2 regions of the Variovorax defluvii genome follow, and region 2 is predicted to be linked to the other one. Evidence: riboswitches for the same ligand, from Rfam matches in the RefSeq annotation. Region 2 holds a riboswitch; the other holds the start of a gene.
What was found. A riboswitch is a leader RNA that binds a small molecule or an ion and turns the genes downstream of it on or off. The one in region 2 is predicted to bind glycine.
Positions count from the first base shown of each region.

Region 1 (17,851 bases), on a different contig from region 2:
GAGCTGCGGCTCGTCGCGCAGTGCGTCCACCAGCGCCAAGCCGGCCGCCGGGCCGATCGCCATCGACAGCGCGACCGCGCGATTGAGCTCCACGATGGGCGAGGGCGCCAGTTGCGCCAGCGCCTCGTACAGCGACGCGATGCGCGACCAGTCCGTCGCCTCCGCGGTGCGCGCGCGTGCGTGGCAGGCGGCGATGGCGGCCTGCAGCGCGTAGGGGCCCAGCGCTCCACCCAGCGCTTCGGCACGTTCCAGCGAGGAGAGGCCGCGGCGGATCAGCACTTGGTCCCACCGCGCGCGGTTCTGCTCCAGCAGAAGCACCGGCTCGCCCTGCGCATCGACGCGCGCGGCCGAGCGCGAGGCCTGGATCTCCATCAGCGCGACCAGGCCGTGGACCTCCGGCTCGTCCGGCATCAGGCCGGCCAGGATGCGCCCCAGGCGCAGCGCTTCCTCGCACAGGGCGGGGCGCATCCAGTCGTCGCCCGCGGTCGCGGAGTAGCCCTCGTTGAACACCAGGTAGATCACTTCCAGCACCGAAGCCAACCGAGCCCCCAGCTCGGCCGCGCGCGGCGCCTCGAAGGGCACGCGCGCCGCGGCCAGGGCGCGCTTGGCGCGCACGATGCGCTGGGCGATCGTGGCCTCGGGCACGAGGAAGGAGCGCGCGATCTCGTCGGTGCTCAGCCCGCCCAGCAGGCGCAGCGTGAGCGCGACCCGGGCCTCCGGCGAGAGCACCGGGTGACAGGCGGTGAAGACCAGGCGCAGCAGGTCGTCGCCCACATCGTCGTCGAGCGCGGCATCCACTGCCTCCGCGAACTCCGATTGGGCGATGGCGTGCTGCGTGTCGAGTTCGTAGCCGATCTCGTCTTCCTTGCCCGCATGCAGCTTGCGCCGGCGCAGCAGGTCCAGTGCGCGGTGCTTGGCCGCCTGCATCAGCCAGGCGGCCGGCTTGTCGGGCACGCCCTGGGCCGGCCACTGCTCGAGCGCGGCGACCAGTGCGTCCTGCGCCAGCTCCTCGGCCGCGCCGATGTCGCGCACCATGCGCGCGAGGGCGCCGATGATCTTCGCCGACTCGATGCGCCAGACGGCGTTGATGCGGCGGTGGACCTCGTCCGCACTCATCGGACGGGCCGGATTTCGACTTCCGGCCGGTCCTGCGCGAAGGGATAGTGCCGCACCCACGCCATGGCCTGGTCCATCGATCCGGCCTGGATCAGCCAGAAGCCCGCCACCAGTTCCTTGGTTTCCGCGAAGGGCCCGTCCAGCACGCTGGGGCGGCCGCTGCCCGCGCGCACGCGGGTCGCACGCGCCGTGGAGCGCAGGCCGTCGCCGGCGAGCAGCGTCCCGGAACGCACCGACTCGTCATTGCGCCGCGCCATGGCGGCCAGTCGATCAGGGTCGGCAGGGGATTCGGCCTCCGTATCGGCGTCGGCCTTGAGCAAAACGAGAAAGCGCGGCTGCGTGGCAGCGCCGTTCGGGTCCACCCCGGCCAGGCCGCCGGCGCAGCCGGTCTCGCGGATCTCGAAGCAGGCTTCGCCGCCGTGCAGGGTCGCCTCGCCGAGCCAGTCGGCTACGGCCTGCCGGGACTCGGCCTCGACGATGCTGAGACCGGCCACGGGGATGGCAACGGGTGCATCGACCTTTTGCATCTCGCCGCTGCCGCGTGCCATGCACACGCCCGCTTCCGCCGGGGCCAGCGTGATGCTTTCCAGGACGGCCGCGCCAGGGCGCGTGCCGGGAGGGGGGAGAGGGGCGGCCGCGCCATGCGGGCCGGCGCCGTGCAGGATCACGAATCTCATCCAATGGGGTCCTCGTTCCGGGGACCCGCAAGGATATCGCCTCGCGCCCGGCGCCGGAGGCTCGCCCGGCAGGCCTTCGTGCCGGACCGGTCAGGCCTTGCGCGACTCGATCTCGTTCAGCAGGCGCTTTTCCTGCTCGCGCAGCTCGGGGGTGAGCTCGGCGCCGAAGTCCTCCATCTCGAAGACCTGGCGCAGCTCGACCTCCGCGCCGCCGTCGAAGGGCGCGCGCTTGAGCCATTCGATCGCCTCCTCGCGGGAGCGCACCTGCCACAGCCAGTAGCCGGCGACCAGTTCCTTGGTCTCGGCGAAGGGACCGTCGATCACGGTCCGCTTGTCGCCTTCGAAGCGCACGCGGGCGCCCTTGGACGTGGGATGCAGCCCTTCGCCCGCCAGCATGACGCCGGCCTTGACCAGCTCCTCGTTGTACTTGCCCATCTTGGTGAGCAATTCCTCGGTGGGCATCACGCCGGCTTCGCTGTCCTGGCTGGCCTTCACAAGAACCATGAATCGCATTGTCGAAACTCCTGTCGTTGAGTGGAACGAGCCGCGCCGATCGGCGGCGGCTCTACGAAGACGTCGAAGCAGCGGCCGCCGGATCGACAGGGGTGCAGCGGCGAATTGCAAGCAGATGCAACGGCGCCCGAGGCGTGGACCTTTTCAGCACCCCGCGGTGCTCGAGTGCGAGGTGTACGCCGGGCCGTCGGATGTGGGAGAAGACGACCCGATGGGCACTGCGGCCCGAGGCGGGCGCCTCAGGCGTAGTCGCTCACCGGCACGCAACTGCAGAACAGGTTGCGGTCGCCGTACACGTTGTCGATGCGCCCGACCGGCGGCCAATACTTGGCCTGCCGGACCGCGTCGACCGGGAAGGCGCCCAGTTCACGCGAGTAGGGCCGCGTCCACTCGGCGGCCAGCAGGCTGTCGGCCGTGTGCGGGGCGTTCTTCAGCGGGTTGTCCTCGCGCGGCCAGATGCCTTCCTCGATGCGGCGGATCTCGCCGCGGATGGCGACCATGGCATCGACGAAGCGGTCCAGCTCGGCCAGCGGCTCGCTTTCGGTGGGCTCGACCATCAGCGTGCCGGGCACCGGGAAGCTCAGCGTGGGCGCATGGAAGCCGTAGTCGATCAGGCGCTTGGCGACGTCCTCGGCCGTGACGCCGCTGCTGTCCTTGAGCGGACGCAGGTCCAGGATGCACTCGTGCGCCACGTGGCCGTTGGGGCTGGCGTAGAGCGTGGGATAGTGGTCCTTGAGACGCGCGCTGACGTAGTTGGCGCTCAGGATGGCGATCTCGGTCGCGGCCTGCAGGCCGGCCGCGCCCATCATGCGGCAGTACATCCAGCTGATCGGCAGCACCGCGGCATTGCCCAGGGGTGCGGCGGAGATGGCGCCGACGCCGTGGCCCGGCATGCCGCCGCTCACGTGGCCGGGCAGGTACGGCACCAGGTCTTCGACCACGCACACCGGCCCGACGCCGGGGCCGCCGCCGCCGTGCGGGATGCAGAAGGTCTTGTGCAGGTTGAGGTGGCTCACGTCGCCCCCGAACTCGCCCGGGGCGGCCACGCCGACCAGCGCGTTCATGTTGGCGCCGTCCACGTACACCCGGCCGCCATGGGCATGCACGATCTCGCACAGCTCCTTCACGCGCGTCTCGAACACGCCGTGGGTGCTGGGGTAGGTGATCATCACCGCGGCCAGGTCGTCGCGGTGCTGCTCGCAGGCGCGTTGCAGGTCGTCGATGTCGACGTTGCCCTGCGCGTCGCAGGCCGTCACCACCACCTTCATGCCCGCCATCTGCGCGCTGGCCGGATTGGTGCCGTGCGCGGAGGAGGGGATCAGGCAGACGTTGCGGTGGCCCTGGCCCTTCGCTTCGTGGAAGGCCTTGATGGCCAGCAGCCCGGCGTATTCGCCCTGCGAGCCGGCGTTCGGCTGCAGGCTGATGCCGGCATAGCCCGTCGCCTCGCACAGCCAGGCGCGCAGTTGCGCGTCCAGCTCCGCATAGCCCCGCAACTGCTCGGCCGGGGCGAAGGGGTGCACGTTCGCGAACTCGGGCCAGGTGATGGGGATCATCTCGCTGGTCGCGTTGAGCTTCATGGTGCAGCTGCCCAGCGGGATCATGCTGCGGTCGAGCGCGAGGTCCTTGTCGGACAGGCTGCGGATGTAGCGCAGCATCGCGGTCTCGCTCTTGTGGGTGTTGAAGACGGGGTGCGTGAGGAAGCCGCTGGTGCGCCGCAGGTCCAGCGGGATGCGCGAGCCGGCCGTGCCCGACAGCGCGTCGAAGCGCGGCATCGGCGTGCCGGCCGGCACGAACAGCGCCCACAGGCTCTCGATGTCTGCGCGCGTGGTGGTTTCGTCCAGCGAGATGCCCAGGTGCTGCTGCAGGCCCTGGCGCAGGTTGACGCCGGCGGCCTCGGCGCGCTCCAGGATCTTCGGCGTGTCCTCGCCCGTCAGCACGGTGAGGGTGTCGAAGGCGGTGCCGTTGACGATCTCCCGGCCCATCTGCTGCAGGCCATCGGCCAGGATGGCGGTGAAGGCGGCCACGCGCTGGGCGATGCGTGTGAGGCCTTCCGGCCCGTGGTAGACCGCGTACATGCTGGCCACCACCGCCGGCAGCACCTGCGCGGTGCAGATGTTGGAGGTGGCCTTCTCGCGCCGGATGTGCTGCTCGCGCGTCTGCAGCGCCAGCCGGTAGGCCGGGCGGCCCTGCGTGTCGACGCTGACGCCGACCAGTCGGCCGGGCAGCGAGCGCTTGTAGTCGTCGCGGCAGGCCAGGTAGGCCGCGTGCGGGCCGCCGTTGCACAAGGGCATGCCGAAGCGCTGGGTGGTGCCGCAGACGATGTCGGCATCCCATTCGCCGGGCGGCGCCAGCAGGGTGAGCGCCAGCAGGTCGGCGGCCACGCAGAAGGCGGCCTCGCACTGGTGCGCATGGCCGGCCAGCGGGCGCAGGTCGTGCACGTGGCCGGTGGTGGAGGGATACTGCGCCAGCACGCCGAAGAAGGCGCCGCTGGCCATCAGGTGCGGCAGGGTCTCGGAGACGGTGCTGACCTTGACCTCGATGCCCAGCGGCGCGGCGCGGGTCCTGATGACCTCGATGGTCTGAGGATGGCAGTCGCCCGAGACCAGGAAGACGTTGCTCTTGCTCTTGACGCTGCGGCGCGCCAGCGTCATGGCTTCGGCGGCGGCGGTGGCTTCGTCCAGCATGGACGCGTTGGCGATGGCCATGCCGGTGAGGTCGCACACCATGGTCTGGAAGTTGACCAGCGCTTCCATGCGGCCCTGCGAGATCTCGGCCTGGTAGGGCGTGTAGGCCGTGTACCAGGCCGGGTTCTCGAGCACGTTGCGCAGGATCACGCCGGGCGTGTGGGTGCCGTAGTAGCCCTGGCCGATGAAGTTCCTGGCCACCTTGTTCTTCGCGGCGATGGCCCGCAGCTCGGCCAGTGCGCCGGACTCCGTGGTGGGCGCCGGCAGCTGCATCGGGCGGCTGCGGCGGATCGCCGGCGGCACGATGCCGTCGATCAGCTCGGCGCGCGTCCTGGAGGCGACCGCGGCGAGCATGCGGGCTTCGTCCTCGGCCTCGATGCCGATGTGGCGGGCAATGAATTCGCCGGCGTTCTCGAGCTCGGCGAGGGTGGGCAGGGTAGGCAGGGAGGACTTCGGCATGGGAGAAAAAGAAAAGGCTTCAGGCTTCGTCGGCGAGCTTGTCGTAGGCGGTCTTGTCGAGCAGGGCTTCGAACTGCGAGGCGTCGGCGATCTTCAGCTTGAAGAACCAGCCCTCGCCCTCGGGTGCGCTGTTGGCGAGCGAGGGGTCGGCGCGCAGCGCCTCGTTGACCTCGGTGATCTCGCCCGCGATGGGCATGTACACGTCGGCCGCGGCCTTGACCGACTCGACCACGCCGGCGACCTCGCCCTGCGCGTAGCCCTGGCCCACCTGCGGCAGGTCGACGAAGACCACGTCGCCCAGCGCATCCTGCGCATGGAGGGTGATGCCGACGGTGGCGGTGTCGCCCTCGGCTTTCACCCACTCGTGGTCCTTGGTGTACTTGATGGTCATGGAATGGCTCCTAGGGAAAGAAACAGGAATGGCTCAACCGCGGTAGTAGTGAGGCGGCACGAAGGGCATCGTGCTCACCTCCATGGGCACCGGCCTGCCGCGCACGATGGCCTGGATGCGGGTGCCGAGCCCGGCGTAGGCCAGGGCGACGTAGCCCATCGCGATCGGGCGGTCCACGGTGGGGCCGAGCAGGCCGCTGGTCACCTGGCCGATGGCATGGCCCTCGAAGGACTGCAGCGGGGTGCCCTCGCGCACCGGCACCCGCTCCAGCGCGACCAGGCCGACGCGCTTGCGCTTCAGCGTGTCGTGGTCGAGATGGCCGGCGGCGCCGTCGGCCGCGGTGAGCTGGGCCAGCACCTTCGCCGCGCCCGGAAAGCCGCCTTCGCGTGCGCCGCCGCTGCGGCGCACCTTCTGGATCGACCAGGTCAGCGCTGCCTCGACCGGCGTGGTCGTGGTGTCGATGTCGTTGCCGTAGAGGCACAGGCCGGCTTCGAGCCGCAGCGAGTTGCGCGCGCCCAGGCCGATGGGCTGGACCTCGGGCTGCGCCAGCAGCAGGCGGGCGAGGGCCTCGGCGTCCTGCGCGGCGACGGAGATCTCGAAGCCGTCCTCGCCGGTGTAGCCGCTGCGGGTGGCGAAGGCGGCGATGCCGCCGATCTGCAGCTTCCCGCCGGTCATGAAGACGAATTTCTCGCTGCCGGGAGACAGGCGCGCCATCACGGCGGTGGCCTGCGGCCCCTGCAGCGCCAGCAGCGCCTGGTCGGGCAGGGGCTGCACCTGGCAGCGCTGGCCGATGCGGGCCTGGATGTGGGCGATGTCGCTGGCCTTGCAGGCGCCGTTGACGATCACGAAGATCGAGTCGCCGCCCTCGTTGAAGAACATCAGGTCGTCGAGGATGCCGCCCTGCTCGTCCAGCAGCAGCCCGTAGCGCTGCTTGCCCGGCGCGAGTCCCATCACGTCCTGCGGCATCAGGGTCTCGAAGACGGCGGCGGCATCGGGGCCGGACAGGCGCAGCTGGCCCATGTGCGAGATGTCGAACAGGCCGGCGGCCGTGCGCGTGTGGCGGTGCTCGGCCATCAGGCCGGCGGGGTACTGGACCGGCATCGAATAGCCGGCGAAAGGCACCATGCGGGCGCCCAGTTCGAGGTGCAGGGCGTGAAGCGGGGTCTTTTGCAGATCGGTGTCGGAAGCGGAGGCCAAGGTACTCTCCATGGGGGCAGTCCGGATCCATGGCCGAAGCCATGGGCCACCCCTGCTGTCCGCTTTACCTGAGAGATTCGCCCCACGATCGGGGTTTGCTCCTTCGGTGGACGGCCTGTGCGCGAACGCCGCGGCCGCCTCTCTCCAGCAAGGAAACGCCCGGGGTCAGCGGGCGCCTCGTCAGTCCTTTTGCCTGAGCGTTCGGGCCCGTGACTTCGGGGCCCTGCGCCTTCGGCGGCCCTGCATCGCAGAGCGCTCTCCTGACCGGGCGAGTGTACGGGAAAGCCGTGCCGGAATCGTGAGCGCCTGTGTCAGGAACGCTCGAGGCGCATGCGGCGCAGAAGGAATTTCTCCCACAGCTTGTCCGCCAGGAACTGCATGGAGCGCCGCACGTGCTCGCGCGCGTTGCGCGCGTCGTAGGGCGAGCGGATGTCGGCGCCCAATTGCCGGGCACGCACGCTGAGCATGCTTTCCGACAGGCAGCAGCGCGCCTTCATGCGCAGGTCCTCGAAGTTGTGCGTGCCGAGCGGGCTGGCCTTGTGCCATTCGTGGTCCCACTTGAAGCGCCGCTTCTTGTCGTGGCTTTCCCGCTCGTCGCCGATCAGCCAGGCGGACACGAAATCGACGTACGCCGCGTCCACGTGCTCGCGGAACAGCCCCCGGCCGGCTTCGTAGCGCTCGTTCACCAGCGAATCGAGCAGGGCGTTGTCGGGCGAGAGCGTGCCCAGCTTGCGGCGCAAGGTGTCGTTCATCGCGAAACAGTAGGTCGCCACCCATTCGAGCAGCGGCCCCAGCGGCGTCATGGTCGAGCGCGGGAAGTCGTTGATCTCGCCGAAGAGCCAGGGGCCCGAATGCAGCGCGAGCTTGCGGATCTCACCGCCGAAGTGCTGCAGCCGGCGCTCGCTCCACGCATGGTTCGACCCGACGGTGTCGTTCGAGAAGATCCAGACGTCCGGCGCCTCGGCGCGGCCGAGCAGGGCCTTGACGCCGCTGTCCCAGCCGGAAAACTCGCGGTTGCTGTTGTCGCCCGGCACCAGGACGGCCTCATCGAAGCCCGGGCAGGTGAGCGCGCCGCTCGCGCCGGCGTTGTCGACCACCGTCAGGGAGAAGCGATCGCCGCTCTGGGCCAGCCGGCTGCGCAGCGCCTCCAATACCAGCAGCGACCGGTCTCGATGCCGGTCGCCGAATTCCAAATGAACAAATCCGTAGCTCGTCATGCCTTGCAAGGGAAGAAAGAGAAGCGGCGGGTTCGTCCCATGCATTCTCACCGGCGGCGCGTTCCCTGCAAGCGGAAACGGCCACGCCGGCGGCACGCATGGCGCGTGCCGCCATCCTAGCGACTATTCATGCGATGAGCGCTTTCCCGTGTCGGCCGAGACGCCGTGTGGCAGCGAGCGTGTAACGGCCTGTGGAAGCCGTGCCTACTTGGCGTAGACCAGGTCGCGCAGCCCCAGGGAGATGCCGGGCACGTAGGTGATCACCAAGAGGCACGCCAGGATCACCAGCACGAAGGGCACGAGGTGTCCCACGATGCGATCCAGAGAGATGCGCGCCACGGTGCAGGCCGCGAACAGGTTGACGCCGAAGGGCGGCGTGATCATGCCCAGGGCGAGGTTGACGACCATGATCAGCCCGAAGTGAACCGGGTCAACGCCGAAGTGCAGCGCCACCGGCGCCAGGATGGGGGCGAGCACGATGATGGCCGCGCTGGTCTCGATGAACATGCCGATGACGAACAGCGCCGCGTTCACGCCCAGCAGGAACATGGTCGGGGACCGCAGCACGCCTTCCAGCCAGTGGCCGATGGCCTCCGGCACGCCGGCGCGGGTGATCAGGAAGGCGAACAGGCCCGCATTGGCGATGATGAACATGATGACCGAGGAGGAGATCACCGATTTGCGCAGCACCGTGTAGAGCTGCGGCAGCTTGATCTCGCGGTAGATCAACGTGCCCACGATGAGTGCATAGAGCACCGCCACCGCCGAGGCCTCGGTCGGCGTGAAGATGCCGCCGTAGATCCCGCCGAGGATGATCACCGGCATCAGGAGCGCCCAGCCCGCGCGCCAGGTCGCGACGCCCACGCCCAGGCGGCCATCGCCGTCGTTCTTGCCCAGGCCCTTGAACTTGCAATAGACGTAGACGAAGGCCATCAGCGCCAGGCTGATCAGGATGCCCGGGCCGAAGCCCGCGATGAACAGTTCGCCGATCGACACCTCGGCGCTCACGCCGTACAGGATCATCGGGATCGAAGGCGGGATGATCACGCCCAGCTCCGCGCTGGTGGCCTGCAGCGCCGCCGCATAGCTGGTGGGATAGCCATGTTTGATCAGCGCGGGAATCAGGATCGCGCCGATGGCGAAGGTGGTGGCCACCGACGAACCCGACACCGCCGCGAAGATCATGCAGGTCAGCACGCAGGTCATGGGCAGGCCGCCTTGCACGCCGCCGACCAGGCTCTTGGCGAAGTCCACCAGGCGGCGCGAGATGCCGCCGGTTTCCATCAGGTTGCCGGCCAGGATGAAAAAGGGAATGGCGGCGAGCGGAAACTTGTTGATGGCGTTGAACATCTCCTTGACGGAGATCAGCATGTTGGCGTTCGACACCTGGATGCCGACCACCGAGGCGAGGCCGATGGAGACGGCGACGGAGACGGTGAGCGCGAAGCACACCACCATCGTGGTGACCATGACGGGTGTCATAGGACCCCCACGCTTGTCACTTCGTGTACTGCGCTGCCCCCCAAGGGGGCCTTCGCGCCTTCGGGCGGCCGAGCGGCGCTCATTGCGCCGTCTCCAGTTCCTGGCGTTGCGGATCGATCAGGTTGCCCACGATCCCGATCACGCTGAACAGCCCCCCCACCGGCATCGCCACGTACGCCCAGAACATCGAGACCGACTCCAGGCCCGCCATGGTCTGCACGCCGCCGCGCTGCGCGTAGTCCCATCCCCACCAGACGATGACCGCGATGAGCGCGAGCGCTGCCAGGCATACCAGCCAATCGAGCAGGCGCCGCATCGCCGGCGGGCTCCAGCGGTAGAGCACGTCGACGCTGACCATGGCGCCTTGCCGGAACGCGGTGGGAATGCCCATGAACACCATCCAGATCAGGCTGACGCGGATCAGGATCTCCGACCATTCGGCGGGCTGTTCGAGCACGAAGCGGGTGACGATCTGGAACACGCCCAGCGCAGAAGCCACCACCAGCATGAAGCAGGCGACGGCCATGGCCAGGGAGGTGGTCCACCGGTCGAGTCGGAGGAAGGCGGATTTCATGGGCGATGCACTCGGGAATCAACAAAAAACGCCCGCCAGCCGTGGCTGCGCGGGCGTGCGCTGCGGATCAGCGCGGCAGGATGCTCACTTGTAGTTGCGGATCTTGTCGAGGTTGGCCTTGCCGAACTGCTTCTCGAACTCTGCGTTGACCGGCGCCAGCGTGGCCACGAATTTGTCCTTGTCGACGTTCTCGATCACGGTCATGCCCTGGGCGCGCAGTTCCTTCACGCCGTTGGCGTCGTCCTGGTCCACGCGGTCGCGGTTGGCCTTGGCCGCCACCTTCGCGGCCTCGAGGAACGCGGTTTTGTCGGCCGCGCTCAGTTTGTCGAAGGCTGCCTTGTTCATCAGGAAGATGCAGGGCGAGTAGACGTGCCCCGTCAGCGACAGGTGCTTCTGCACCTGCGAGAACTTGGCCGACATGATCACCGGCAGCGGGTTCTCCTGGCCGTCGACCGTGCCTTGCTGAAGCGCGGTGAAGACCTCCGGGAAGGCCATCGGCGTGGTGATGATTCCCAGGCCCTTGTAGGCCGCGATGTGCACGGGGTTTTCCATCGTGCGCATCTTCAGGCCTTTGAGGTCCTCCGGCCCCTTCACGTCCCGCTTGCTGTTGGTCATGTGGCGGAAGCCGTTCTCGGCCCATGCCAGTGCCTTGAAGCCCTTGGCGTCGAACTTCGTCAGCAGCTCCTGGCCGATCGGGCCGTCGAGCACGGCGCGTGCGTGCGCCTTGTCGCGGAACAGGAAGGGCACGTCCAGGATCTTGGCTTCGGGCACGAAGTTGGGCACCGGACCGGTCGAGGAGAAGGCCAGCTCCTGCGTGCCGAGCTGAACCGCTTCGATGGATTCGCGTTCGCCGCCGAGCGAGCCGTTGTAGAAGGTCTCGATCTTGTAGCGGCCGTTGGTGCGCGCTGCCACTTCCTTCGCGAAGGTGTCGATGGCGACGCCCTGGTGCGAGTTCTGGGCGGTCGAGATGCTGATTTTCATGGCTGTCTGCGCGAAGGCGGCACAGGCCATGCCGAGGCCGAGGACGAGGCCGGCGGCCAGTCGGTTCAACTTCATGAGGGAGTCTCCTGTCAAGATGAGCTGTTTTCCAAACGTATGACTATGCATTGACGGGCAGCTTCACAGCGTCGGGATTTTCACGGACGTAGTCGCGGATCACCTGCTCGAAGCTGGCGTCGGGCGCCAGGCCCAGGCCGGCCGCGCGGCGTGCCTCGAAGCGGCCCGGCCAGGTCTTGACGATGCGCTGGATGGCGGGGTCGGGCGTGCGGTCGAGCAGGGCGGTGGCGGCCGGGCCGGCCACGCGCTCCAGCGCCGCGGCCATCTCGCCCACGGTGAGGCTGATGGAGGGCAGGTTGAGGGCGGTGCGCGGGCCCCATTCGGCGTCGCTGGCTTCGGCGGCGCGGAGGATGCCTTCGATGGTGCGCGCGGGGGAGGCCAGCGCCACCGGCGTGTCGTCGGGCACGGGGCAGGGGGCGCGCACGCCGGCCAGCGGCTCGCGGATCATGCCGCTGAAGAAACTCGAGGCCGCGCCGTTGGGGCGGCCGGGGCGCACGCTCACGGTCATCAGGCGCACGCTGCGGCCGCGGATGAAGCCCTTGCGGGTGTAGTCCGCGACCAGCTGCTCGCCGATGAACTTCTGGATGCCGTAGCTGGATTGGGGGGTGGGGAGGGTGTCGTCTTCGATCACGTCGGGAAGCGGCTGCTCGGGGGAGTGGCCGAAGACGGCCAGCGAGCTGGAGAACACCAGCAGCGGCTTCGTGCCCAGGGCGCGCAGGCGTTCGAGGAGGGCGTACGTGGCGCCGAAGTTGCTGCGCATGCCCAGGTCGAAGTCGGCCTCGCACTCGCCGCTGACGGCGGCGGCAAGGTGGAAGACGGCATGGGCGCTTTGCCAGTACGTGGCTTCGGGGTCGGCCAGTTGGGCGTTGAGGTCGCCCACTGCGGGGGTGATGCGGGTTTCGGCGCCGAGGTCGGCGGGGGGTGGGGCGCGGTCGACCAGGGTGATGCGGGTGACGGGTTGGGGGGAATCGCCGGCCAATGAAAGGGTGTCGGTGGCGAGCAGGGTGCGGGCCAGGCGAGCGCCCAGGAAGCCGGCGCCGCCGGTGATGACGATGTGCATGGTGTCTCCTTCTGAGGGGCAGTCTAATCCCAGGCTTGCTCTGTTCGAGATCCGACCATGAATCTGCGTTTCGTAGAAGCCTTCCACTGGGCCGTCGCCCTCAAAAGCGTCACCCGCGCCGCAGAAAAACTCCACCTCACGCAATCCGCCCTCTCCAGCCGCATAGCGGCCCTGGAACGCGAGCTGGGCGTCCTCCTGCTGGACCGAAGAGACAAGCAGTTCCGCCTCACGGTCGCCGGCCAACGCTTCCACGCCTTCGCCCAGCGCCTGCTCGAAATGCAGATGCACATCAAGGCCGAGATGGGCTCCGGCGTCGCCCGCGAAACGGTCCTGCGCGTAGGGGCGATCGAGTCGGTGGTCCACAGCTGGCTCACGGGCTGGCTCAAGCACATGCAGGCCACCTACCCCGACTTCGAACTGGAGCTCACGGTAGAAACCACACCCGTCCTGGTCGACCAGCTCCGCGCGGCAAGCAGGACCTCGTCTTCGCCGCCCTGCCAGCTGCGGGCGACGGCGTGCGCACCCGCGCCGTGCCGTCGATGCCGATGTGCTTCGTCGGAAACCGCGAGTTGCATCGCCGCCGCCGCTACACGCTGCCCGACCTGCTGGCGCTGGACCTGCTGACCTTCCAGCGCGGCTCCCAGCCGCACGTCGCACTGCTCGAGTTGTTCCGCGAGTCCGGGGGCCCGGCGCCGCGGGTGCATGCCATCTCCTCGATCTCCGCGATGGCGCAGCTCGTGGAAGCCGGCTTCGGCATCGCGACGTTGCCGCGCGCCGTGGTCGAGCCGCTGGCGCGGCGCCTGCCGCTGCGGGTGCTCCCTTGCAGTGACGCACTGGAGCCGCTGCCGATCTATGCGAGCTACCGGGACGACCCGTCCTCGCCCCTGCCGGAGGCGGCCCTGGGCTCTGCGGTGGTGCATGCCACGCACGGTGCCGGTTCATCGAAAAAATCGATGAGCTGAGCAAGAAACTTTGCGTTGGCGTTCCGGCGGGCGGATTCCCACAATCCGCCTCATCCACCCTTCAACGCCCATGTCCAGTCTTCAACAACCCTTCCAGGCGCCCGGCGCATCGAGCAGCGCCCGGGCCGTCCGCCTCGCCGCCCGCAATGGCCGGCTGCAATCGCACACCAGCGGCCTGGCCGCCGCGCACGTGCAGGCCAACCTGGTCATCCTGCCGCAAAGACATGCGGCGGACTTTCTGCGCTACTGCCAGGCCAATCCCAAGCCCTGTCCCGTGCTGGGCGTCTCGGAACCCGGCGATCCGTCCATGCCGGCGCTCGGCCATGACATCGACCTGCGCAGCGACCTGCCGCGCTACCGCGTCTGGCGTGACGGCGAGCTGGCCGACGAGCCCACCGACGTCGCCGCGCTGTGGCGCGAGGACCTGGTGAGCTTCGTCATCGGCTGCTCCTTCACTTTCGAGCACGGCCTGCTGGCCGAGGGCATCGCGCTGCGCCACGTGGCGCAGGGACGCAACGTGGCCATGTACCGCACCAGCATCCAGACCGTGCCGGCCGGCCCTTTCCGTGGCCCCTTGGTGGTGTCGATGCGCCCGCTTCGCGCAGCGGACGCCATCCGCGCCGTGCAGATCAGCTCGCGCTTTCCCGCGGTGCACGGTGCGCCGGTGCACCTGGGTGACCCTGCGCTGATCGGCATCCGCGCGATCGGTGCACCTGATGACGGCGATGCCGTCGATGTCATGCCCGACGAGCTGCCTGTGTTCTGGGCCTGCGGCGTCACACCCCAGGCCGCGCTGGCGCAGGCGCGGCTGCCCTTCGCGATCACCCATGCGCCCGGCGCGATGCTGGTCACCGACCTGCTGCACCACCACCTGGCCTGCTTCTAGGCCGATTCCCAAGAAAGCAAGGAGACACGATGAGCACCCTGGACCCCGTTCACTCGGGAGGCGAGACCTCGGCCGGCCGCAGCTGGCTGGGCACGCTGAACCGCAACGAGAAGCGCACCCTGGCCGCCTCCTTCAGCGGCTACGCGGTCGATGCCTTCGACTACTACACGCTGCCGCTGGTCACGCCGATCCTGCTCACGCTGTGGGGCATGAGCAAGACCGAGGTCGGCTTCATCGGCACCGCCACGCTGGTGGCGTCGGCCCTCGGCGGCTGGCTGGCCGGCATCCTGGCGGACCGCTACGGCCGCGTGCGCATCCTGCAGCTCACCATCCTGGTGTTCGCCATCTTCACCTTCGCCTGCGGCCTGGCACAGACGCCCGGCCAGTTGATGGTGGCTCGCACGCTGCAGGGCCTGGGCTTCGGCGGCGAATGGGCGGTGGGCTCGGTGCTGATCGCCGAGATGATCCGCCCGGCCTACCGCGGCAAGGCGGTGGGCCTGGTGCAGAGCAGTTGGGCCATCGGCTGGGGCGCGGCGGTGCTGGTGTCGATGGCGCTGTTCTCCTTCCTGCCGCCGGAGGTTTCGTGGCGGGTGATGTTCCTGCTGGGCCTGCTGCCGGCGGTGCTGATCGTCTTCATCCGCCGCTCGATCCGCGACCCGGAGATCTACGTGCAGACCCGCGCCGCGGTGGCGCGCGGCGAGCGCAGCGGCAACTTTCTCGCCATCTTCAAGCCGGGCATCCTGGGCACGACGGTGCTGGCCAGCCTGCTGTTCACGGGCATGCAGGGCGGCTACTACGCCATCGGCGTGTGGCTGCCGACCTTCCTCAAGAACGAACGCCACCTCACCGTGCTGGGCTCGGGTGGCTACCAGTTCATGTTCATCGTCGGGGCCTTCCTCGGCTACCTGTGCGGCGCCTACCTGTCGGACCGCCTGGGGCGGCGGCTGGCCTTCATCCTGTTCGCGGTCGGCGCCGGCACGCTGGTCTATGCCTACACCCTGCTGCCGATCACCGACGGGCTGATGCTGGTGCTGGGCTTTCCGCTGGGCTTCTTCATGTCGGGCATCTTCAGCGGCGCGGGCGCCTTCCTGGCCGAGCTGTTCCCGAATGAACTGCGCGGCTCGGGGCAGGGCTTTTGCTACAACTTCGGGCGCGGCATCGGTGCGACCTTCCCGGCGCTGGTGGGCGTGCTGAGCGACCGGCTGCACATGCCGCTGGGCACCGCGATCGGGGTGTGCGCGGCGGCGGCCTATGCGATCGTGGTGGTGGTGGCGCTGTGCCTCCCCGAGACACGCGGCCGCGATCTGCATCAGAACTGATCCCGCTTTCCTTTCTCCTCCGTGATGCGGCGGCCCTCGAGGGTCGCCCTGTCCCTCCGCGACCCCATCGTTCCTTCATCATGAGCAAGCATCCCATCTCTTCGACTTCCCGCTGGCAGTTCTGGATCGACCGCGGCGGTACTTTCACCGACCTGGTCGGCCGCGATCCCGAAGGCGGTCTGCACACCCTCAAGCTGCTGTCCGAGAACCCCGAGCAGTACCGCGACGCCGCCGTCGAGGGCATCCGCCGCCTGCTGGGCCTGGGCCCGGGCGAGCGGGTCACGCCGGAGCGGGTCGAGTGCGTGAAGATGGGCACCACGGTGGCCACCAACGCGCTGCTGGAGCGCAAGGGCGAGGGCACGGTGCTGGTCACGACCGGCGGCTTCCGCGATGCGCTGCGCATCGCCACCCAGGCCCGGCCGCGGCTTTTCGACCGGCACATCGTGCTGCCTGAATTGCTCTACGAACGTGTGATCGAATCCAGCGAGCGCGTGGATGCGGATGGCAGCCTCGTCCGTCCGCTCGACGAGGCGGCCCTGCGCGTCTCGCTGCAGCAAGCCTTCGATGCCGGCCTGCGCGCCTGCGCCATCGTCTTCATGCACGGCTGGCGGCACCCGGCGCACGAACTGGCGGCCGAGCGCATCGCCCGCGGGGTGGGCTTCACGCAGGTCTCGGTCTCGCACAAGACCAGCCCGCTGATGAAGCTGGTGCCGCGCGGCGACACCACCGTGGTCGACGCCTACCTCAGCCCCATCCTGCGCCGCTACGTGGACCAGGTCTCGCAGCAGATGCCCGGCGTGCCGCTGTTCTTCATGCAAAGTTCGGGCGGCCTCACGCAGGCGCAGCGCTTCCAGGGCAAGGACGCGATCCTGTCCGGGCCGGCCGGCGGCATCGTCGGCATGGTGCGCACGGCGCTGGAGGCCGGCCATCCGAAGGTGATCGGCTTCGACATGGGCGGCACCTCGACCGACGTCTCGCACTACGCGGGCGAATTCGAGCGCTCCTTCGAGACCCACGTGGCGGGCGTGCGCATGCGCGCGCCGATGATGAGCATCCACACGGTGGCGGCCGGCGGTGGCTCGGTGATCGGCTTCGACGGCGCGCGGCTGCGGGTCGGGCCGGAGTCGGCGGGCGCCAACCCGGGGCCGGCCAGCTACCGGCGCGGAGGGCCGCTGACCACGACCGATGCCAATGTGCTGCTGGGCAAGATCCAGCCGGACCATTTTCCCCACGTCTTCGGCCCGGCGGCCGACCAGCCGCTGGACCGCGAGGCGGCCCGGCGCGGCTTCGAGGCCATGGCACGGCGCATGGCCGAGGCGACCGGCCGCGAGACGAGCCCGGAGGAGGTCGCCAGCGGCGCCCTTCGCATCGCGGTGGCCAGCATGGCCAATGCGGTCAAGCGCATCTCGGTGGCGCGCGGCTACGACGTCACGCAGTACACGCTGCAATGCTTCGGCGGCGCCGGCGGGCAGCATGCCTGCCTGGTGGCCGATGCGCTGGGCATGGAGCGCGTTTACCTGCATCCCTTGGCCGGCGTGCTTTCGGCGTTCGGCATGGGCCTGGCGGATCAGCTCGCGATGCGCGAGCGGGCGCTGGAGCGGCGTCTCGATGCCGAGGGCCTGGCGGCGGCCCGCCGCACCGCGCTCGCGCTGGCGGACGAGGCGGTGACCGAACTGCACGCGCAGGGCGCGGCGCGCGCCGGCATCGCCACCGTGCAGCGGGTGCAGTTGCGCTACGAGGGCACCGACACCGCGCTGCCCTGCACGCTGCCGATGGCGCAGCCGCAGGACCAGGCCATCGCCGCGCTGCGCGAGGAGTTCGAGGCCGCCTACCGCCGCCGCTTCGCCTTTCTGATGCCGGACCGGGCACTGGTGATCGAGGCCGTGACGGTGGAGGCCACCGCCGCCGGGGAGCGGACCGCCGTGGCATCCGCAGGCGGCGACACAGTCCCGCACGCCCCGGCGCCGCACGCCGCGGTGCGCGTCTACTGCGAAGCCGACGAGCAGCCGGCCGGCTGGCGCGATGCCGCACTCTTCCTGGAGGGCCAGCTTCGTCCCGGTGCCACCCTCGACGGCCCCGCGATCGTCGCCGGCGGCAACGCCACCACCGTGGTCGAGCCCGGCTGGCAGGCGCGCGTGGACGCGGCCGGCATGGTGCTGCAGCGGGTGCGCCCGCGCGTCACGGCGCAGGCCGTGGGCACCAGGGCCGATCCGGTGATGCTGGAGGTCTTCAACAACCTGTTCATGAACATCGCCGAG
Region 1 covers NZ_BAABGJ010000015.1:200,500-218,350, reverse strand. The annotation lists gene ABEA07_RS09980 (RNA polymerase sigma factor) at 1-1,116, opposite strand, end outside; gene ABEA07_RS09975 (YciI family protein) at 1,113-1,793, opposite strand; gene ABEA07_RS09970 (YciI family protein) at 1,884-2,306, opposite strand; gene gcvP (aminomethyl-transferring glycine dehydrogenase) at 2,546-5,449, opposite strand; gene gcvH (glycine cleavage system protein GcvH) at 5,469-5,840, opposite strand; gene gcvT (glycine cleavage system aminomethyltransferase GcvT) at 5,874-7,049, opposite strand; glycine riboswitch at 7,083-7,195, opposite strand; glycine riboswitch at 7,209-7,310, opposite strand; gene ABEA07_RS09950 (hypothetical protein) at 7,349-8,230, opposite strand; gene ABEA07_RS09945 (TRAP transporter large permease) at 8,459-9,736, opposite strand; gene ABEA07_RS09940 (TRAP transporter small permease) at 9,816-10,310, opposite strand; gene ABEA07_RS09935 (TRAP transporter substrate-binding protein) at 10,395-11,366, opposite strand; gene denD (D-erythronate dehydrogenase) at 11,410-12,426, opposite strand; partial or broken gene ABEA07_RS09925 (LysR family transcriptional regulator) at 12,484-13,388, shown strand; gene ABEA07_RS09920 (putative hydro-lyase) at 13,459-14,274, shown strand; gene ABEA07_RS09915 (MFS transporter) at 14,304-15,593, shown strand; gene ABEA07_RS09910 (hydantoinase B/oxoprolinase family protein) at 15,674-17,851, shown strand, end outside.
Region 1: linked by a shared signal. The riboswitch ahead of gcvT (glycine cleavage system aminomethyltransferase GcvT) and the one ahead of ABEA07_RS25990 (D-amino acid dehydrogenase) in region 2 are both predicted to bind glycine.

Region 2 (11,050 bases):
TCGAGGCGCAGGCCTACGTCCTGGCCCTGGGGGCCTCCAGCGTCGTCCACTCGGAGAAGCTGGGCATCCCGATGCCGCTCGACTTCCAACGGGAGTACATCCTGACCTTGCCGATCCTGGATGCCACGCGCGCGCCGCGCATGATGCTGCACGACCGGCAGGGCCGCCTGCACATCCGCCGTGTCGAGACGCCGGCGGGTGATGGCCTGCGCGTCTCCCGCTGCGTGCGCGCCCGCCGCGAGGACGAAGGCGAGCCCGATTCGGACCGTTTCGACGCGATGCTCCGGCGCGTCGAGGCCCTGCTGCCCGGCGCGGTCGACACGGGCCGCGCCGCTTTCGAGACTGCCACGCTGGCCGTCCCCCGCAACGGGCTTCCGATGATCGGCAAGACGCGGCTGCGCAACCTCTTCCTCAACACCGCACCGGGCTCGCGCAACTGGATCCGGGCCTGCGGCGCGGGCAAGTCGATCGCCCGAATCGTCAGCGGCCTGCGGCCCGAGGTCGAGTTCGCGTTCCGGCGCCAGTAGACACGCGACGCTTGGTGCTGAGGCCGGCGCCCCCTACAATCCGCCCCAATGCAGGAGAGCGGGCTGCCGGCAGGCGGCCCCACCGAAGGCGCAAACTCCCATAAACGCTCAGGTCGGCTCGCGCAAGCGGGCCTGTACTGCACCAACTGTCAAAGCCGTCTGGAGAGCCATCGCCCAGCGCGATGCACCGAAGGAGCAAGTCCGTTGCGGGCGCAGCGGATGAATCTCTCAGGTACCGAGGACAGGGGGAGCGGCAACTTGGACGCGCGGTCTGGTTGCTTGTTCTTCATCGCAGGCTTTCCGTTCCATCGCGTTCGAGCACCGCCACTTCGAAGGTTCTCGAAATGCATGTGATCGTTCTCGGCGCCGGCCTGCTCGGCGTCACCTCCGCTTACTACCTGCGCCAGCTCGGCCACGACGTGACCGTCATCGACCGGCAGGCCACCCCGGCCGCCGAAACCAGCTTCGCCAACGGCGGGCAGATCTCCGTCAGCCACGCCGAACCCTGGGCCAACCCGAGCGCACCGCTCAAGGTGTTGCAATGGCTGGGCAAGGAAGACGCGCCGCTGCTCTTCCGCCTGCGCGCGGACATGCGCCAGTGGCGCTGGGGCCTGTCCTTCCTGCGCGAATGCACACCGGCGCGCACCCGCCGCAACATCGAGCAGATCGTGCGCCTGGGCACCTACAGCCGCGCGCTGCTGCAGGAGCTGCGCAGCGACAAGCGCATCCAGTACGACCAGCGCATGCAGGGCATCCTGCACTTCTACACCACGCAGAAGGAGTTCGACGCCGCCCTGGCGCCGGCCGAGCAGATGCGCGCCTTGGGCTGCGAGCGCCGCGTGATATCGGCCGACGAAGCCGTGCAGATCGAACCGGCGCTCGCCCACATTCGCCCGCAGCTTGCCGGCGCCACCTACACGGCGGCGGACGAGTCGGGCGATGCCAACCGCTTCGTGCGCGAGCTGGAGGCGCTGGCTCGGGCGGACGGCGTGAAATTCCTGATGAGCCACACCGTCACCGCGCTGCGCGAAGCCGGCGGCGCGATCGACCATGTCGAGGCCACGGACAGCGAGGGCCGTTTCCAGCGGGTGCGCGGCGATGCCGTCGTGCTGGCGATGGGCTCCCTGTCGCCGCTCTACGCCGAACCGCTGGGCATCCGCCTGCCGATCTACCCGGCCAAGGGCTACTCGGTCACGCTCCCGGTCAAGGACTCTGCGAAGGCCTACCAGGTCTCGCTGACGGACGACGAGTACAAGCTCGTGTTCTCCCGCTACACCTCACCCAGCGGCGACCGCATGCGCATCGCCGGCACGGCCGAACTCAACGGCTACGACCGCGACCTCAACCGTGTGCGCTGCGAAGCCATCGTGCGGCGCGTCGAAGCGCTCTTCCCCGGCGCGGGCGACACCACGCAGGCCCAGTTCTGGACCGGACTGCGCCCCGCCACGCCGAGCAATGTCCCGTTGATCGGCCGCACCCGCCTGTCCAACCTGTTCCTCAACACCGGCCACGGCACCCTGGGCTGGACCCATGCCTGCGGCTCGGGCAAATCCATCGCACGCATCGTCAGCGGGCTGAAGCCCGAGGTCGACTTCGCTTTCGCCGGCGCCTGAGCCTGTACCGCCGCGCGTTCAATCGCGCATGAGCTCCTGCATCAGCGATCGCAGGATGCCCAGCGCCGGCGCTTCCGTGCGCCGGCGCAACGTGACCAGGCCGAAGCGCGCCACGCCATCCATCGGCGGATCCATCTTCAACTCGACCAGGTCCGCAGCCGCCGCGCGGATCGCCAGCAGCACCGCATCGCTGCGCCGCACCACCTCGACCAGGCTCGGGACTTCCTCGCACTGCACCGTCACGCAGCGGGCGGGGTGCGCCTCGGGCCCATAGGCCTCGACCAACGTGCGCGCGACCTCGTCGCTCAGCGGCGTGGAGGCGATCGGATAGCGCTGCACCGCCTCGAAGCGCACTGCCTTGCGCAGCCGCGTGAGCGGATGCCCGCGCCGGCACATGAAGGTGCCGCGCATCTCCCGCACCAGGCCCAGCGCGAGATCGGGTGCGGGCCTGAGTGAGCGCACATCCACCACCAGCGCATCGAGCAGGCGATCGCGCAACGACTGCGCCAGCATGTCGGTGCCGCCGCGTGCCACCGCGACACGCACCTTCGGGTGCCGCGTCGCCATGTGCATCAGGAAGGGTGTCATCAGCATCGCGCCCGGCCCGGAGCCCATGCCGATGCGGACCAGACCGCCCTCCCCCTCGCGCAGCTGCCGGCCGCTGTCGCGCAGTGCGTCGGCCTCGAACACCAGATGGCGCGCGCGCTCCAGCACTTCGCGCCCGAAGGCCGTGAGCTCGTTGCGGCGGCCGATGCGGTCGAACAGCGGCATGCCCAGTTCCTCTTCGAGCGCGCGAATGCTCCGGCTGAGCGCCGGCTGGGTCAGGTGCAGGGCCTGCGCGGACTGGCTGAAGGAGCCGGTCTGCGCGAGCGAGATCAGGTGCCTGAGCTGGACCAGCGTCATGGACGGGGCCTCCGAAAACATTGCATCGAACTCATGCTAATGCAGACAACAATGCATTGGACGTTGGGATTCACAACTCCTACGATTCGCGGCAACCCACCCCTGGAGCCCCGATGACCTCGCTCTTCCAACGCTCGCGCCTGCTGCTGGGCGGCCTGCTGATCGCCGCCGGTGCGGCGTCCGCCCAGACCTATCCATCCAAGCCGGTGACGCTCATGGTCCCCTACCCGGCCGGCGGACCCTCGGATGCGACGGGGCGCATTTTCACCGTGCCGCTGGGCAAGGAGCTCGGACAGCAGGTGCTGGTGGAAAACCTCGGCGGCGTCAGCGGCGCGCTGGCGGCGCAGAAGGTGCTCGCGGCACCGCCCGACGGCCATTACATCTTCCAGGGTTCTCCCAACGAAGTGATCCTCTCGCCGCTGGCCAATGCGGCCGTGAAGCTCAAGGCCGAGGACTTCCGCCTGGTGCACCCCGTGGCCGATGCGGTCATGGTCTTCGTGGCCCGCAAGGACCTGCCGGCCAACAGCGTCGACGAGCTGATCGCGCTGGCCCGCAAATCGCCCGACAAGCCCCTGAGCTACGGCAGCGTCGGCGTCGGCTCGCTCTACCACCTGCTCCTGGAGAAGGTGCAGCTGCAGACCGGCATCAAGCTCATGCACGCCCCCTACAAGGGCAATGCCCCGCTGCTGCAGGACCTGGGCGGCGGGCAGGTCGACTTCGCCGTGCTGGTGTACAGCGCCGCCATGGGTGCGCTGGCCGAGCAGGGCCGCCTCAAGGTGATCGGCCAGCTCGGCGCGCAGCGCTCGGAGCTGCTGAAAGACGTGCCCACCGTCAGCGAAGGCAAGGAGCTCAAGGACTTCGCCTACAAGACCTGGAGCGGTTTCATGGTGCCGAAGAACACGCCGGAGGAGGTGGTGCAGCGCCTGCACAAGGCGATCGGCGCGACCCTCAAGGATCCAGGCGTACGCACGCAACTGGCCGCCCAGACGCAGGTCGCCTCCGCGCCGATGACACTGGCCGAAGCGGCGAAGTTCTTCGAGACGGAGACCTCCCGTTATCGGGAGATCGCCAGGTCCATCAACCTGCAGCCGCAGTAAGCTGAACACATGAGCCGCAGGACCGTTTCCAAGGCGAATGCCGCGGCCGAAGGCGAGGTACCCCGATGAGCACGCTTCTCGATCAATTGCACGCGCAGGCCGACACCTTCATCGCATTGCGGCGCGACATCCACCAGCATCCGGAGCTGGGCTTCGACGAGCACCGCACCTCGGCGCTGGTTGCACAGCGTCTCGAATCCTGGGGCTACGAGGTCGAGCGCGGCCTCGGCGGCACCGGGGTGGTGGGCCGGCTGGTGCGCGGCCAGGGGCAGCGACGCCTCGGCCTGCGCGCCGACATGGACGCCCTGCCGATCGACGAGGCCACCGGCCTGCCCTACGCCAGCCGCCACGCCGGCGTGATGCATGCCTGCGGCCACGATGGCCACACCGCCATGTTGCTGGCCGCGGCCGAGCACCTGGCCGTGCGCGGCCGCTTCGACGGCACGTTGAACCTGATCTTCCAGCCGGCCGAGGAAGGCGGCGGCGGCGCGGTGCGGATGATGGAAGACGGCCTGTTCGACAAATACCCCTGCGACGCCATCTTCGCGATGCACAACATGCCCGGCATGCCGCAGGGGCGGCTGTACCTGCGCGACGGCCCGGCCATGGCCTCCTCCGACTACGCGACCGTGACCCTCACCGGGATCGGCGGCCACGGCGCCCTGCCCCACCGCACCGCCGACCCGATCGTGGCCGCGGCCAGCATCGTGATGGCGCTGCAGACGGTGGTGTCGCGCAACATCGACCCGCTCCAGATGGCCGTGGTGACGGTCGGCGCGGTGCACGCCGGCAAGGCCAACAACGTGATCCCCCAGACCGCCACGCTCGAACTCAGCGTGCGCGCGCTCGACCGCGAGGTGCGCAAGCGGCTGGAGGAACGCATCAGGTCGTTGATCGCGGCGCAGGCCGAGAGCTTTGGCGTGCGGGCGCAGGTCGACTGGCGGCCCGGCTATGCGGTACTGGTCAACACCAAGCCCGAAACCGACTTCGCCCGCCAGGTGGCCCTGGAGCTGCTCGGCCCCGAGCGCGTCACCCTGGAAGGTCCGGCCTTGCCGGGCAGCGAAGACTTCGCCTTCATGCTCGAGCGCGTCCCCGGCAGCTACCTGCTGATCGGCAACGGCGCCGGCGAGGGCGACGGCCACGGGGCCTGCATGGTCCACAACCCGGGCTACGACTTCCACGACGCCAACGTCGCGATCGGCGCGGCCTACTGGGTGCTGCTGGCCGAACGCTTTCTGAATTGAGTTCTCCCCCCGGGCTTCCCCACTTCGTGGGGTCCGCCGACCTCCTCCCCGGGGGCAACACCAGCGGCCCGGCAAAGTGTTCCACGATGACGTTTTTTCAGTCGTCGGCCGTGAAGACAGTGAGCACGCCGGTGTAGCCGTACAGGTGATGCCGCGCGATCTCGCCGGCGGCGAAGAAGCCGACCAGCGGCACGTCGCCCAGCGCATGGCGCACGATCTGCAACTCCGCGCCCGGCGCGCCGAAATGCGGTCCCCCGCGGCCCGAGCAACTGACGTACACCGCGCCCGCGATGCGCCGCGCCGGGTGCGGGGCGGCCTCCGCCTCACCGGCCGCGACCGCGCGTGCGGTCGCGAGGGTCTGCTCTTCCGGCTCCAGTTCCTCGCGCACTTCGGCGCAGATGCGCATCAGGTCGGCGCGCGCGGCCTGGGCGTTGCGCCGCACGAAGCTCATGCGCATGCCGGCCTCGGCCCGGTCCGCAATGGCGATGCCGCGGCGCGTGGGATCGAGCCCGATGATGTGCCGCACCAGCACGTCGGCACCCAGATCGCCGGTGCGCCGGATGCCGTCGCTGCCCGCATCGACCAGGCCGACCAGCGTGGCGCGCACCGCCTCGATGGCCTGGTGCGGCTCGGCGAGCGACACGCCCAACTCGGCCAGCAGCACTTCCAGTGCCGCTTCGCCATCGAGCTGGAGCAGCACGTTGCCCTCCACCTGCGTGATCACCCGCTCGCGCGACACCGGCTGGCAGCCTTGGGTGACGCGCGAGACCAGCCGCACGCCCTCGCCGAAGGCCACACCCGACATGCCGCCCGAAAACACGCCCCTCGCCGCGCCGTGGCCGCGGATGTTGCCGTTGCCGCCGATCGCGAACTGCAGGGCGCCGGCCCGACCCGAGGACAGGCCGCCGAAGAGGTAGCCGGTGTCGGTGCGCCCCGCCATCTCGGCGACCAGTTCAGCCAGGTCCGGCGTGGCGGGGTCGGCATGCACCAGCGCCGTGTGGGCCGAGAAGCCGCTCATTTCGGCGCCGGCCAGCGGCGCAACGCCGGAGAACACGCGGTACTGGTCGCTGGGCAGCTGGCACAACATGACGCTCAGGGCCGGCTCGTCGAAGTACTCCGCGTTGTTGGCCGCCACCCCGATGCCGACGGTGCCGGACCAATCGGTGATTTCGGGCAGCTCGGCGCCCAGGTGGTCCAGGATCTCCTGCGCGTCCGCTGCGTAGTGGTCCGTGATGTAGAGCAGGCCCAGCGTGGGCGCGTGCGCATAGTCCGGCAGGGCCAGTTGTGCCCGAAGCTGCGCGAGCACCAGCCCGGCCGCCATGCGCCATTGAGGGTGGGTGGCGTGGCCCGTCGGAAACAGCTTCATGGTCTCGTGCTCCCCGGCGTGGGTTGAAAGGGACTCAGCGCGTCCGCTTGCGCGGCGCTGTCTTCTTGGCCGCCGCGCGCCTGGCAGGCTCCTTCTGGGTGGCAGGGCGCGCCTTCGCAGGCGGGCTTGCCGCACCCATGGCCTGGCCCACCGCGTCCGCCAGCGGCTGGGCCACGGCGGGCATCTTCAGGCGCGAAGCATCCTGCAAAGCCGAGCTGGCGATCTGCTGGAACTGCTGGGTCAGCGCACCCCACCACTGCAAGGGGTCGACCACGCCGCCGGCGGCCGCCGCGTCCGGGCCGTTGGCCATGGCCGGCTTGGTCTTGGCGCCGCGCCTGGGCGCGGGTGCCGGGGCCGCCGGTTCCGATGCGGCCGCGGCCTCGGCCTCGAGTTCGGGTTCGGGTGCTGGAGGCGGTTCGGGCGCCGCAGCCCGAGGAGCGGGCGCTGCCGGAGCCGGGGCGGGTGCCGGCGCCGCCGGCCGGGTGAAGGCGTTCGCGAGATCCTCCATGCGCAGGTTCATGCCGCGCAGGGTCGACAACGTCATCTTCTGCACTTCGAGCGCCTGGATGGTGGCCTTGAGCGCATGGCCGTTCTGCTCGAGCCAGAACTGCACCGCCTTGAGTTCCTGGATGCGCTTGTCGACCTCCTCCACGCTCAGCGTCGGCGCGACCCAGCTCGACATCGTGGGCAGCCCGGGCGCGGCGCCGCTGCCGCCCGCCGCACCGCTCGCCAGGCTCTGCAGGAAATCGAAGCCCGGGACGAACTGGCTGAAAGCGAAGGGCTTGGCGTCACTCATGGGATCTCCTCGAACAGAGTTGTCGTGCGGCCAGCTTACTCCAAGCGCCGGGACTTGAGACCGCGCTCAGTGCTTGTGCATGTGCCCCGCCGGCGCCGGCGTGGCGCCGGCACGCACCGGCAACGTCAGGTCCAGCGAACTCTTCTGACCCTTCGCGTCCTCGAACTGCAGGGTCAGCGGCAAGGTGCTGCCGTTGGCCAGGGGCTTCTTCAGGTCCATCAGCATCAGGTGGTAGCCGCCGGGCTTGAGCTCGACGGTCTGGTGGGCGGGCAGTTCGAGGCTGTGGTCCAGCGCGCGCATGCGCATGGTGTCGCCCTCCATCTTCATCTCGTGGACCTCGGCCACGCCGGCCGCCGGTGTGGAGGCACCCACCAGGCGCGCGCCCGCGGGCGCCGTGAGCTTCATGAAGGCGCCGGTGCCGCTCTGGCCGGGGACGGTGGCACGGGCCCAGGCGTCGCGCACCTCGACGGGCGCGGGCCCCTGCGCCAGGGCGCTGCCGGCCGCGGCCAGGAGCAGGGAGAGGACGATGCGGCGGGAGAAAGGACGATGGTTCATGGCAGGGTTTCCGGGAAAGAAGTGTGGATCAAAGATCGAAACGCAGCTCCGCGCTGTACGTGCGTTGCGGGTAGGGGTGGAAGTTCCAGTATTTGTCGTTGTTGGCGTTGTCGATGCCGAAGGCGGCCGACCAGCGCTTGTCGATCTGGTAGCGCACGCGCAGGTCGACGGTGAAGTAGCGGCTGGCGCCAAAGTAAGCGTCGGCATGGACGTCGCTGTTGTCCAGGCTCGAATACTGGCGGCCGCTGTAGCGCGCGGCCACGGTGAAGGCCCAGCGCACATCGGGCTTGTAGCTCGCATAGACGGTGGCGCGCCAGCGCGGCACGCGCGGCTGCCACTTGCCCACGCTGGCGGGGAAGGCAGCGTTGGCCACGATCTTCGAATCGGCGTAGGTCAGGCTGCCCCCGAGGTCCAGGCCCCTGGCCAGCACATCCTGCCCGGTGTAGGCCAGCTCCAGGCCGGTGGTGCGCACCTTGTCGATGTTCTGCACGCGCGAGACCGTCGAGTTCGGGATCAACTGGCTGTAGAGCGCGTCGCGCGTCGTCTCGTGGAAGAGCGTGGCGCGCGCCAGTCCGTGTCCCAGGTCCTTCTCGGCCGAGAGCTCACCGGTCCATGATTTCTCGGGCTCGAGGGCCGGGTCGTTGATGAAGGACAGCGCGCCGCCCGAGGTGGCGCCATACAGCTCGCCCACGGTGGGAAAGCGCACCGCCCTGCCCAGCGAGGCCTTGAGCACGGTGTCCTGCGCGAGCTGGTACGCCAAGGCCGCCTTCGGCGAGAGATGGGACTCGCCGCGCGAGGCATAGGCCTGGCGGCTGCTCGCGGTGGCGGTGAAGCCCTCGCTGGCCTTCCAGTCCTCGTAGCGCAAGCCGAGCACGGCCTTCCAGCGCGGCGCGAAGGCCCAGCTGTCCTGCACCCAGGCATGCAGTGTCTGCGTGCGGCCGCCCACGTCGCTGACCGGCGACCCTGGCAGCGCCGGCCCGTCCAGCCAGTTGCCGAGAACGTTGTTCTTCGCGATGGCGAGCTTGTAGGCATCGCGGCCGATGCCGAAATCCACCACGTGCGCGCCACCCACGCCCTGGGGCCGCCAGGTGCCCTTGGCCGCCAGCGTGTTCCAGCCGGTGCCGTCCTGGTCCTGCAAGGTGCCGGTCCCGCCGACGGCGGCCAGCGGCAGTGCGACGGTCGGTGCGCGCTGGCGGTCCTTCGCGTAGTCGTAGAGGCTCGCGGCCAGCTCCCAGTCGAACTCGCCCTGGGTGTTGCTCTTGACCGAGAGGCCGTGCATGGAGTGCGTCTGCATGTCGTTCGTCAACCCGAATGCCGTCGGGGCGACCGTGTAGCCGCGCCCGGCGATGCCGACCGGCCCGCTGAAGACCGGCTGGCCGGCGGCATCGCGCAGGTAGCTCTCGGGCCGCCCCTCGGACGTGTTCTGCCACCAGCCCAGCGTATAGGTCGCGCGCAGCGTGGGCGAGAAGTCGTAGGCCAGCTTGAGCTTGGCATGGTCCTGCACCGTGCGATAGGCGCTCCCGGTGCCGAGGATGTACCAGGGCATGTTGGTGGTGTTGAGCCCCGGCACGAAACCGGCCACCGGCGTGCCGCCACGACCGGGGGCCTCGGGCACGCCCGAGGCCACGGTGGCGGTGGCGAAGGTCAGGGGCTGGCCGCGGCTGTCGGTACGGTTCAGATCGATCCACCAGGACCAGTCGCCGCTCTTGCTGCCCAGCGAAGCGCTGGTCTGCCAGCCGTCGATGCGGTCGCGCGAGTTGTACAGCGCGAAGGGCTGCGAGAAGTAGCCCGCCTTGACGTGGGCCTCCAGCTGGGTCGGCATGCGCGTCACGTAGTCGACCACCGCGCCGGCCGAATTGCCGGGGTAGGCCGCGGAAAAAGGGCCGTACATCACGTCCACCCGATCGATCTCCTCGGGCGTGACCAGGCCCCAGCGCGGGGCGTAGTTGGTGCCGTTGGCAATGCCGTTGCCCAGATAGTTGGACAGCAGGATGCCGTCGGCATAGACCGCCGAGCGCGCACTGTTGCCGGTGCCCGAGGCGCGGGTCGACAGGATGGCGTGGTTGTAGTCGCCGATGTAGCGCTTGCGCACCAGCAGGCTGGGCAGGTATTTGAGCGCGTCCTCGCTGTCGGTGGCGTTGATGCGGGTCTCGATCTCCTCGCGCGTCACGCCCTCGATGGTGGTGGGAATCTGCGTGGGCAGCGAGCTCGGCTGGCCGCCGGTGACTGTCACGATGCCCAGCGACTTGACGCGCTCGGGCACGGTGTCGGCGGGCGGGGATGCGGTCTGGGCCGCCGCGGGCGCGACCAGCCAGGGGAAAGCTGCGCCCAGGGCGAGCGACAACACGGTGTTCTTGTTCATGGAAAGCGCTCCTCGGCGCCGCAGGCGCCGGTGCATGACGAGGGGATCGAACGCAGGGCGCCCCCCCTACCCGGGTGCGCCTCGCGCTACGGACACGACGGCAGGCTCAGAGCGCGGGTGGGCCGCGCGCCGGCAGCGGCGCAGCGGTGGCCGCGGCGATGCGCGCGGCGGGGATGGGCTGGACCGCATGGCCCAGCGGGAGCGGATGCGGCAGGGCCTGCCTGACGGCTGGCGGCGGTGCGCCGGTCAGCAGGCACAGGGGACAGTCCAGGTGGCTCGCGCCGATCTCCTGGACACCGTCGTCGGTCTGCACCACCACCTTGATGGCGCCGGCGCTGGAACACACCAGCTCCAGCGCCTGTGGATTCACGACCGGCGAGGCGATCGCCGCGCCCAGCGACAGCACGAACCACAGCAGCACGAGGCGGCCGAGGTGGTGGGCGTGACGCAGGCAGGACATGGACGCGCGATTATCGGCGAGCCGCGTCGACCGGCCCCGTCGCCGGGACCACGGGGGTCACGCGGAAGCCGCGCGCCGCCATCAACGCCGGCAGCCCCTTCGGGCCGATCATGTGCAGCGCGCCGAC
Region 2 covers NZ_BAABGJ010000081.1:90,817-101,866, forward strand. The annotation lists gene ABEA07_RS25985 (FAD-dependent oxidoreductase) at 1-527, shown strand, start outside; glycine riboswitch at 569-672, shown strand; glycine riboswitch at 677-782, shown strand; gene ABEA07_RS25990 (D-amino acid dehydrogenase) at 872-2,140, shown strand; gene ABEA07_RS25995 (LysR family transcriptional regulator) at 2,159-3,043, opposite strand; gene ABEA07_RS26000 (tripartite tricarboxylate transporter substrate binding protein) at 3,157-4,140, shown strand; gene ABEA07_RS26005 (M20 aminoacylase family protein) at 4,206-5,384, shown strand; gene ABEA07_RS26010 (FIST signal transduction protein) at 5,482-6,750, opposite strand; gene ABEA07_RS26015 (PhaM family polyhydroxyalkanoate granule multifunctional regulatory protein) at 6,785-7,546, opposite strand; gene ABEA07_RS26020 (copper chaperone PCu(A)C) at 7,613-8,101, opposite strand; gene ABEA07_RS26025 (TonB-dependent receptor) at 8,130-10,463, opposite strand; gene ABEA07_RS26030 (DUF2946 family protein) at 10,570-10,923, opposite strand; gene ABEA07_RS26035 (TraB/GumN family protein) at 10,934-11,050, opposite strand, start outside.